Regions from separate parts of the Solibacillus sp. FSL W7-1472 genome, predicted to be linked through region 2. Evidence: riboswitches for the same ligand, from Rfam matches in the RefSeq annotation. Region 2 holds a riboswitch; the other holds the start of a gene.
The links. A riboswitch is a leader RNA that binds a small molecule or an ion and turns the genes downstream of it on or off. The one in region 2 is predicted to bind FMN.

Region 1: it holds a riboswitch for FMN, as region 2 does, so the genes downstream of both, MKY07_RS06120 (ECF transporter S component) here and ribE (riboflavin synthase) in region 2, are expected to answer to the same signal.

The regions. Positions count from the first base shown of each region.
Region 1 is NZ_CP150208.1:1,271,047-1,274,981, reverse strand. Features, by position in the region: gene brnQ (branched-chain amino acid transport system II carrier protein) at 1-1,290, opposite strand, end outside; gene MKY07_RS06120 (ECF transporter S component) at 1,468-2,043, opposite strand; FMN riboswitch at 2,288-2,461, opposite strand; gene MKY07_RS06115 (hypothetical protein) at 2,566-3,789, opposite strand; gene MKY07_RS06110 (RNA polymerase sigma factor SigX) at 3,786-3,935, opposite strand, start outside.
Region 2 is NZ_CP150208.1:2,048,131-2,052,065, reverse strand. Features, by position in the region: gene metE (5-methyltetrahydropteroyltriglutamate--homocysteine S-methyltransferase) at 1-432, shown strand, start outside; gene MKY07_RS10090 (hypothetical protein) at 449-643, shown strand; gene MKY07_RS10085 (VC0807 family protein) at 931-1,614, opposite strand; FMN riboswitch at 1,933-2,070, shown strand; FMN riboswitch at 2,171-2,304, shown strand; gene ribE (riboflavin synthase) at 2,425-3,060, shown strand; gene ribB (3,4-dihydroxy-2-butanone-4-phosphate synthase) at 3,075-3,686, shown strand; gene ribE (6,7-dimethyl-8-ribityllumazine synthase) at 3,702-3,935, shown strand, end outside.

The DNA.
Region 1 (3,935 bases), 780 kb from region 2:
AGCCGGTACAATCCATCCTAAGCCAATTGAATAAAGCGGCAAGTAGTCCGCATAGATCGTTGAAATAGATGACAACAAACTTACTTCAAATGCCGGTATACTACCGATCAATGCATTGTATCCATCAATTATACTAATAAAGAATACCAGCACAATCGCACCTGTAAATACAGGTTTTTTATAGTGAAACAACGGTCCTAAAAGTGCCAGGATTATTAACACAATTGCCAGCGGGTAAAGGAACATCAACACCGGAACCGCATATGTAATAATATTCGTTAACCCAAAGTTCGCAATGATAAAAGAAACAGCACATAGCATCACTACAAATGTCTTATAGCTGATTTTCGGAAACACTTCATGGAAAAACTCACTGCATGAAGTAATGAGCCCAATACTTGTTTTCAAACATGCAAGTACAATAATAATCGCCAACAAAATCGCACCGTATGAGCCGAAGTAATGATCAGCTACAGCCGCAAAAATTTGCCCGCCATTTTCAAATGTACCAATAGCGGTTACACTTGATGCTCCCATGTAAGCAATCAGACCGTATATTAGCATCATTAATGCCATTGCAAAAATACCCGATTTCCAAGTCGCTTTTGCAATTTCTTTTTTATCTGTAATACCTGTCCGTTTAATCGCATGGATGACTACAATACCGAACGCAAGTGAAGCAAGTGCATCCATCGTATTATAGCCTTCTTTAAATCCTGTCATAAACGCCTCGTTAATATAAGCCCCAGCAGGCTCAACAAATTTCCCCATCGGAGAAAATAGACTAATTCCGATTAATACAAATAAAAATATTAAAAAGGCTGGCGTTAAGTATTTTCCGATAATGTCCATTATTTTCGCCGGATTTAACGAAAAGTAAAAAACTATCGTGAAGAAAATAAAACTGAATACCGCTAGCCACAATGTTGCCTGTGAAGGATCGATAAACGGTTCAAATCCAACGACAAACGGTACGGTTGCTGTACGTGGAATTGCAAAAAACGGCCCGATTGTTAAATATAAAGCCAATGCAAAAAACAATCCAAACACCGGATGTACTTTACTTGCCAAATCACGCAATCCATTACTTCCCGACAATCCGATTGCCAGAATTCCTAAAAACGGCAAACCAATTGCCGTAACTAAAAAGCCAATTAGCGCAAACCAATAATTCGTTCCTGCCAATTGCCCCATTTGAATCGGAAATATTAAATTTCCCGCTCCAAAAAACATACCAAACAGCATCGTTCCGATTACTGCATAGGTTGAAAATGGTATTTTTTTGTCCATCATATTCTCTCCCAAGATGTCATTTCATGGTGTTTTAATGAAACGTCCTAATTTTCTTAACAATGTACAATATCATATCAGCCCTATAACAGAATGACAATAGTAATAGTAAATATAAAAGGAGCGGTGTCATAAAGTTAACACTTTTACGACATCGCTCCAAATTTTATTATTTAATTAAGCCAAATATTGTCGGCGCTGATTTTCAATCCATACACGCATTGTACGGTAAAGCATCGTCACGACAACAATCATCATAATTCCTTTAACAATATTAAATGGTAAAATACCCAGTACGATCGTTTCGTACATATTATATTCGAAGCCTAGTAAGTACGTATACAGCGGTAAGAACGCCACATAATTTAATGCTGCCATTCCTAGTGACATAACAACCGTAGAAACCACTAAGCCTGTCATTAACCCTTTTGCAGAAGGGAATTTTTTATAAATATAGTAAGCTGGTAAAATGAATAATACACCTGTAGCAAAGTTTGCCATATGACCTACCGGAATCCCTTCAGGAGCCCCTGTGTAAATCCAGTCAAGCACATTTTTGACAAGTTCAACTAGAATACCCGCAACAGGACCCATTGTAATTGCCGCAATCAATGCTGGCACATCACTGAAATCAATTTGTAAAAACACTGGGAACCATGGTAGTGGGAAGTTTAACAACATTAGAACAAATGAAACTCCACTCAGCATTGCGATTGTTACGAATGATCGTAACTTTAAACTTCTTTTTTGCATATAAATCTCTCCTCTTTGCTGATTCCATCTCGCAAGAAGAAAGGACGTATCAAATCATTTCATGAAAAAACCCTTATACTCAAATAGAGCATAAGGGAGAAATAGGCACACTTAAATAAAGGGTCTATCAGTGCATTTGCAGCAATTCCTGATTTTTGTATACGAAAAAATATTCCGCAACAAATAAGGAACTTGAAAATAAGTACTGCAAAGCACGGCATTTTCAAAAAAATGACGACCGTACCTTCACCTTCTCCCATCCAGACTATACTGTCGGCTTTGGAATTGCACCAAATCCTGCACACAAAAGTGGCTCGCGGGCTCGAAAAGTTTGACATAACTTCCTCCAAGTAAATGGTCAGAGGTTATCACTTTTATTACCGCCGGTCGGGAGTTACACCCTGCCCCGAAGATGAATCAATATGAAATTATGTAACAATTACCTTGCTACAATTCTTATTATATATAAAAAAAAGGAATTGTAAAGCCCATTGCTTACAATTCCTAGTAAATTAATTTGGATTATTGAAATTCATAATGGATACGATTTGCAGCAATCGGCTTCTCCACTGGTTTTGTGAAATCAAAACCGCCCCATTGTTCCTGTACAATATTTTCGAATTTGACTTGTTTATCAAAACTTGCCGCTGTCATTATTAACCCTTCAATCATTCGCATTGCTTGTGCAGGCTCGTAATTCTCCAAGTTTAAAGGCTCTTCAAATGTAATCGTAACGACTGATTCAGCGTCTTCAACTTTTAAATATACACCTGGCAATATAACCGTTCTATATATATCGTTCGCTTCCACCGTCATATTTTTGATTGCTTCTTCGACATTTGTAAAGCTCATTCGGAAATTCGGACTTAAATATACCGCCCCATTGCGCATCTGATACATAAAATAATTATATTGAGCGTTCTCATCATTTAATAGAAACGGCTCATTTACATCGCCAATATGATCGAAGTAAATTGGTTTTCCGGAGATATTTTCTATTTGCACTTCCGTATATGCATCACTGAAAGTATCGACAAGTGAACCAAGATAATTCGATAAGGAAGCTGTTCCTGCATCATATTGGTGACCCTCCGGCAATATGTGAACTAGCGTGTTCCCTTCTTCTCGCAATTCACCCTTGTAAGGATGATATTCATTAAACCCGAGCGACTGTTCATCAAGCAACGGACTGAATGTATTATAAAGTTCCAGCTTTGACGGATTTTCTGTACCTGTTTTTTCGGCAACAACTTCATTTGGAATCAATATGCTCACTGGTACGCTTTCTGCATCATCCCCTGCAAGACCAATTTCTAATAATGTGTTGTCGGCAAGCTCATTTTCATAAACTAACGTTTGCTCCGGTTGAGCTTCCGTCGTAAAACTATTAATCATGGAGCGCTCATTTTGTGTAGACGCATCTTCTTTTGCACTCATCGTCATATTTTCTTCCGTTTCTGGAGTCTGAATGTCAAATGTTTCATTTTGCATTGTGACGGACTCATTATTCCCTATAAATTGTGCGCTGATTAAAACAATAATAAATATTGATGCAATCGAAACGAATAACGGTGTCCAACGGATGCCTTTTTGATTGTTTTGCTGTATATGAGGCGGATCTTCATTAAATGCTCCATCATCCTTTAATCGATTAAATACCTCATCTTTTGAACGATGATCGGTTACTTTCGGTGCTTTTTTCAGAAAAAGTTCAATCTCTTTTTCATCCCAATGCTCCTTTTTCATAATGGATTCGCCTCCCTTCCTTCTTGCGCTTCCAATAGCAGCCGCAGATTCTTTAAAGCACGGTGCTGTGTCGTTTTAACTTTGCCGGGCGTCCACCCTAAAATTTCAGCTGTTTCCTGGATGGACAGTTCTTGAATAAATCGCAT
Region 2 (3,935 bases):
AGTCTGCATAAGGCTTATATCGATGCAAGTGTAAATGCGTTTAAATTAGCGACAAGCGGTGTGCGTGAAACGACCCAGATTCATACACATATGTGTTATTGTGAATTCAACGATTTTATAGATGTAATAGAATCATTGGATGCGGATGTGATTTCAATTGAAACATCACGAAGCCACGGAGAACTCATAAAAGTACTAAAAGAAACACCATACAAACTAGGAATTGGTTTAGGTGTATATGATATTCATAGCCCGCGTATTCCAACTGTGGAAGAAATGGCAGCCATTATTGAAAAAGGTAAAAAAGTAATCGCAAAAGAACAATTTTGGATCAATCCCGATTGTGGCCTGAAAACTCGTACGGAACAAGAGACGATTGCATCATTAAAAAATATGGTGGCCGCAAAAGAGCGACTAAAACAGTTGAATTAATGAAGGGGCGGTTACTATGAATCAAATGAAAACAAATTACAGCCCCGTGTTTTTGACGGCTATAATGAATGGCTTTACAGGAAGTTATACAAAAAAGCTTAAAGAGTTGCGTGATGAATTGATGGCGACATATCCAACGGATGCAAAGGAGATACAAAAAGCATATTATTCAGTAAAAGCAGAGGTAGTTGGAAGATGTAATTTTTTATAATATAGAAAATGAGAGGCCCATTGCAGGATGCAATGGGCTTTTAGTAAGTGGAAGTCTAAATTAAAATGTTCCTTTAAATTTCTCGGGCTTTACGACATAGCCCTCAATGATAAATCCACAATGTGTACATATAATGTATTCGATATTGCAACCCAAACTCAATTTATTAACAGGGGCCATAACACTGTAGCCGCTATGTTTTCCTCTACCTAATTCCGTGCCGCCGCATTTTGGACATTCTTTTACATTTGCTGTGTTCTTCATCACCATCATCCTTTCACAAAAAATTACTTCGCCATAACTTCAGGTTCCGGCAGCTTTTCATCATTTTTTTCCTGTACCCTGTTCGTGTAATTTTGCACGATTACATTAATGTAGAAGAACATACCCATTACTATGCCGGAAAACAGCCAGCTTGCTATACGTTTATAAATCAGCATATCCCCATAGCTGTCAATTCCGTATTTCTGTAGCAGAAAGACCGTAATTCCTGCCATAACAAGTCCTCGAATAATGAAAACAATCTGGATCAGCTGAAACCATTCGAAAATCCCTTTTTGAAAGAACAAAGCTTTACTGTCCTTTCGTGCATAGCCTTGCAAATATGCAAAATCAATTGCAACATACAAAGGAAAAGGCTTTTTTATAATAAATAAAATTACATAGAGAAATGTGTAAAAAAGACCTAAATAAACATTATTCCAAATCATTTGCTCCGCTGAACCTGACAATAAATCTACTGTAGTACCTATAAGCATCGAGCCTAAAATAAACAAGCCCGTCACATTAAACTGCCGATCCTTAGCAAAGCGGTAAACAGTATAAATTATCCCGGGAACAGTGGACAGCAGCATCGCAGCATAGTCACCAAAAGGCTCTCGGCCAAACTTCCATATTGCATAGGGTAAAGCTGCATAAAACAGTAGTTCTAGAAAGATAAGATATTTATTCGATTGTGAATTATTCGCCATAAAAGCCTCCATTATCGTTAAAAAGGTATTTGTTTTTTTATATTACTGAAGATTATCCGACACTATATTTTATACAAATTAAAACTTAAAAAAAGCAACCAAGCAAATGAGAGACAATTAAAATCAGCTTGCAATAAGTCCTTTCTATTTTCTGTGATATTATGTATATTCTTCTACGTATTACCATGAGTAAAGTTTCAAAATATTAATTTGATAGAGGGGTAGATGTAAAAAGATTGAGGGAACAAAAAGTAAGTAAGTGCTAAAATACTATTAGCTTTTTAATTTATTTATGTTACAATAACTTTCAAATAAAATAATTTCCTTCGGGGTCGGGTGAAATTCCCAATCGACGGTGATGAGTTAATCTCTAAGCCCGTGAGCCACTTTTTTGTGTGCAGGATTTTGGTGCAAATCCAAAGCCGACAGTTATAGTCTGGATGGGAGAAGGAATGGCAACACATTTTTAAAATTTTTTGATTTTTAATGTGGTTTTTTGCTATACACTTTTCCTGTCGCGCCTTGTGACGGGATTTTTTTATTTCCATTGAAAAATAATTTCCTTCGGGGTCGGGTGAAATTCCCAATCGACGGTGATGAGTAATCTCTAAGCCCGTGAGCCACTTTTGTGTGCAGGATTTGGTGCAAGTCCAAAGCCGACAGTTATAGTCTGGATGGGAGAAGGAAGCAATGTCAGCAGTTTTTTGAAAATTATCTTCAAAAAGCTTATTTGATGATGCTCAATTTTCCTCTCATCGAACTCCGACTTCAATCGGGGTTCTTTTTTATTATTAAAAAGAGGTGAGCAGGATGTTTACAGGAATCATTGAAGAACTTGGAACGGTTGAAACGATCAGCCAGTCCACACAAGCGATGGAACTAGCCATTCGCGCAAGCAAAATTTTAGAGGATGTCCAACTCGGGGACAGTATTGCCGTTAACGGTGTCTGTTTGACCGTAAAGCATTTCTCGCCAACCGTATTTTTGGCGGATGTTATGCCGGAAACCGTCAAAGCAACCAGCCTCCAGCAATTAGCAGCAGGTAAGCCTGTCAATTTGGAACGGGCAATGTCGGCGAATGGTCGTTTCGGGGGGCATATTGTATCGGGCCACGTGGATGGGATAGCGACAATTCAACGGAAAAGACCGGTCGCCAATGCAGTTTATATTGATTTGGCAATGGAAAAGCATTTGATTGCAGAATGCATCAAGAAAGGCTCGATTACAGTAGACGGCACGAGTTTAACGATTTTTGAGGTGACAGACACATTCATTACCATTTCCTTAATCCCTCATACGTATGAGCAGACTGTACTAGGCTATAAAAAGCCAGGAGATGTTGTGAACATTGAAACAGATCTAATCGGAAAATATGTAAAAAAACATTTACAAAATCAAACGGGAAGTACGATTACAATGGACTTTTTGCAACGTACCGGATTTTAAAGGAGTGGTGATAAATGAATACGATTGAAGAAGCAATTCAGGCATTGAAAAACGGTGAGATTATTATTGTGTCAGATGACGAGAACCGTGAAAATGAAGGGGATTTTCTTGTGTTAGGAGAATTCGCTACACCGGAAAATATTAATTTTATGGCGCTTTATGGAAGAGGGTTAATTTGTACACCAATTTCATCTGCAATTGCAGAAAAGCTTTCCCTTCATCCAATGGTGCAAAGCAATACCGATACATATCAAACGGCTTTTACGATTAGTATCGATCATATCCATACAACGACAGGTATAAGTGCATTTGAGCGTTCTAAAACGATGTTAGCATTGCTGGATCCAGCAACAGAACCGGGGCATTTTCATCGTCCGGGCCATGTATTCCCCCTCATTGCAAAACAGGGGGGCGTGTTGGAACGTCGAGGGCATACGGAAGCAGGCGTTGACCTGGCAAAGCTTTGCGGTTCGAATGAAGTCGCGGTCATCTGTGAAATTATGAACGAAGATGGTTCAATGGCCCGCTTGCCGCAGCTCGAAAAGCTAGCGCAAAAACATAAACTGAAATTTATTACAATCGAAGACTTAGTTCAATATATAAAATTAACTACCGTATCGGTATAAAAAGGAGCAATTAAAATGGGAAAAACATTTGAAGCACAATTAGTCGGAACAGATTTGAAAATCGGAATTGTCGTTGGGCGATTCAATGAATTTATTAATGATAAGTTATTAAGCGGTGCACTGGATGGTTTAAAACGTCACGGTGTTGACGAAGCAAACATTGATACAGCATGGGTGCCAGGTGCTTTTGAAGTACCGTTTGTTGCAAAAAAAATGGCTGAAACAAATAATTATGATGCAGTAATCGGT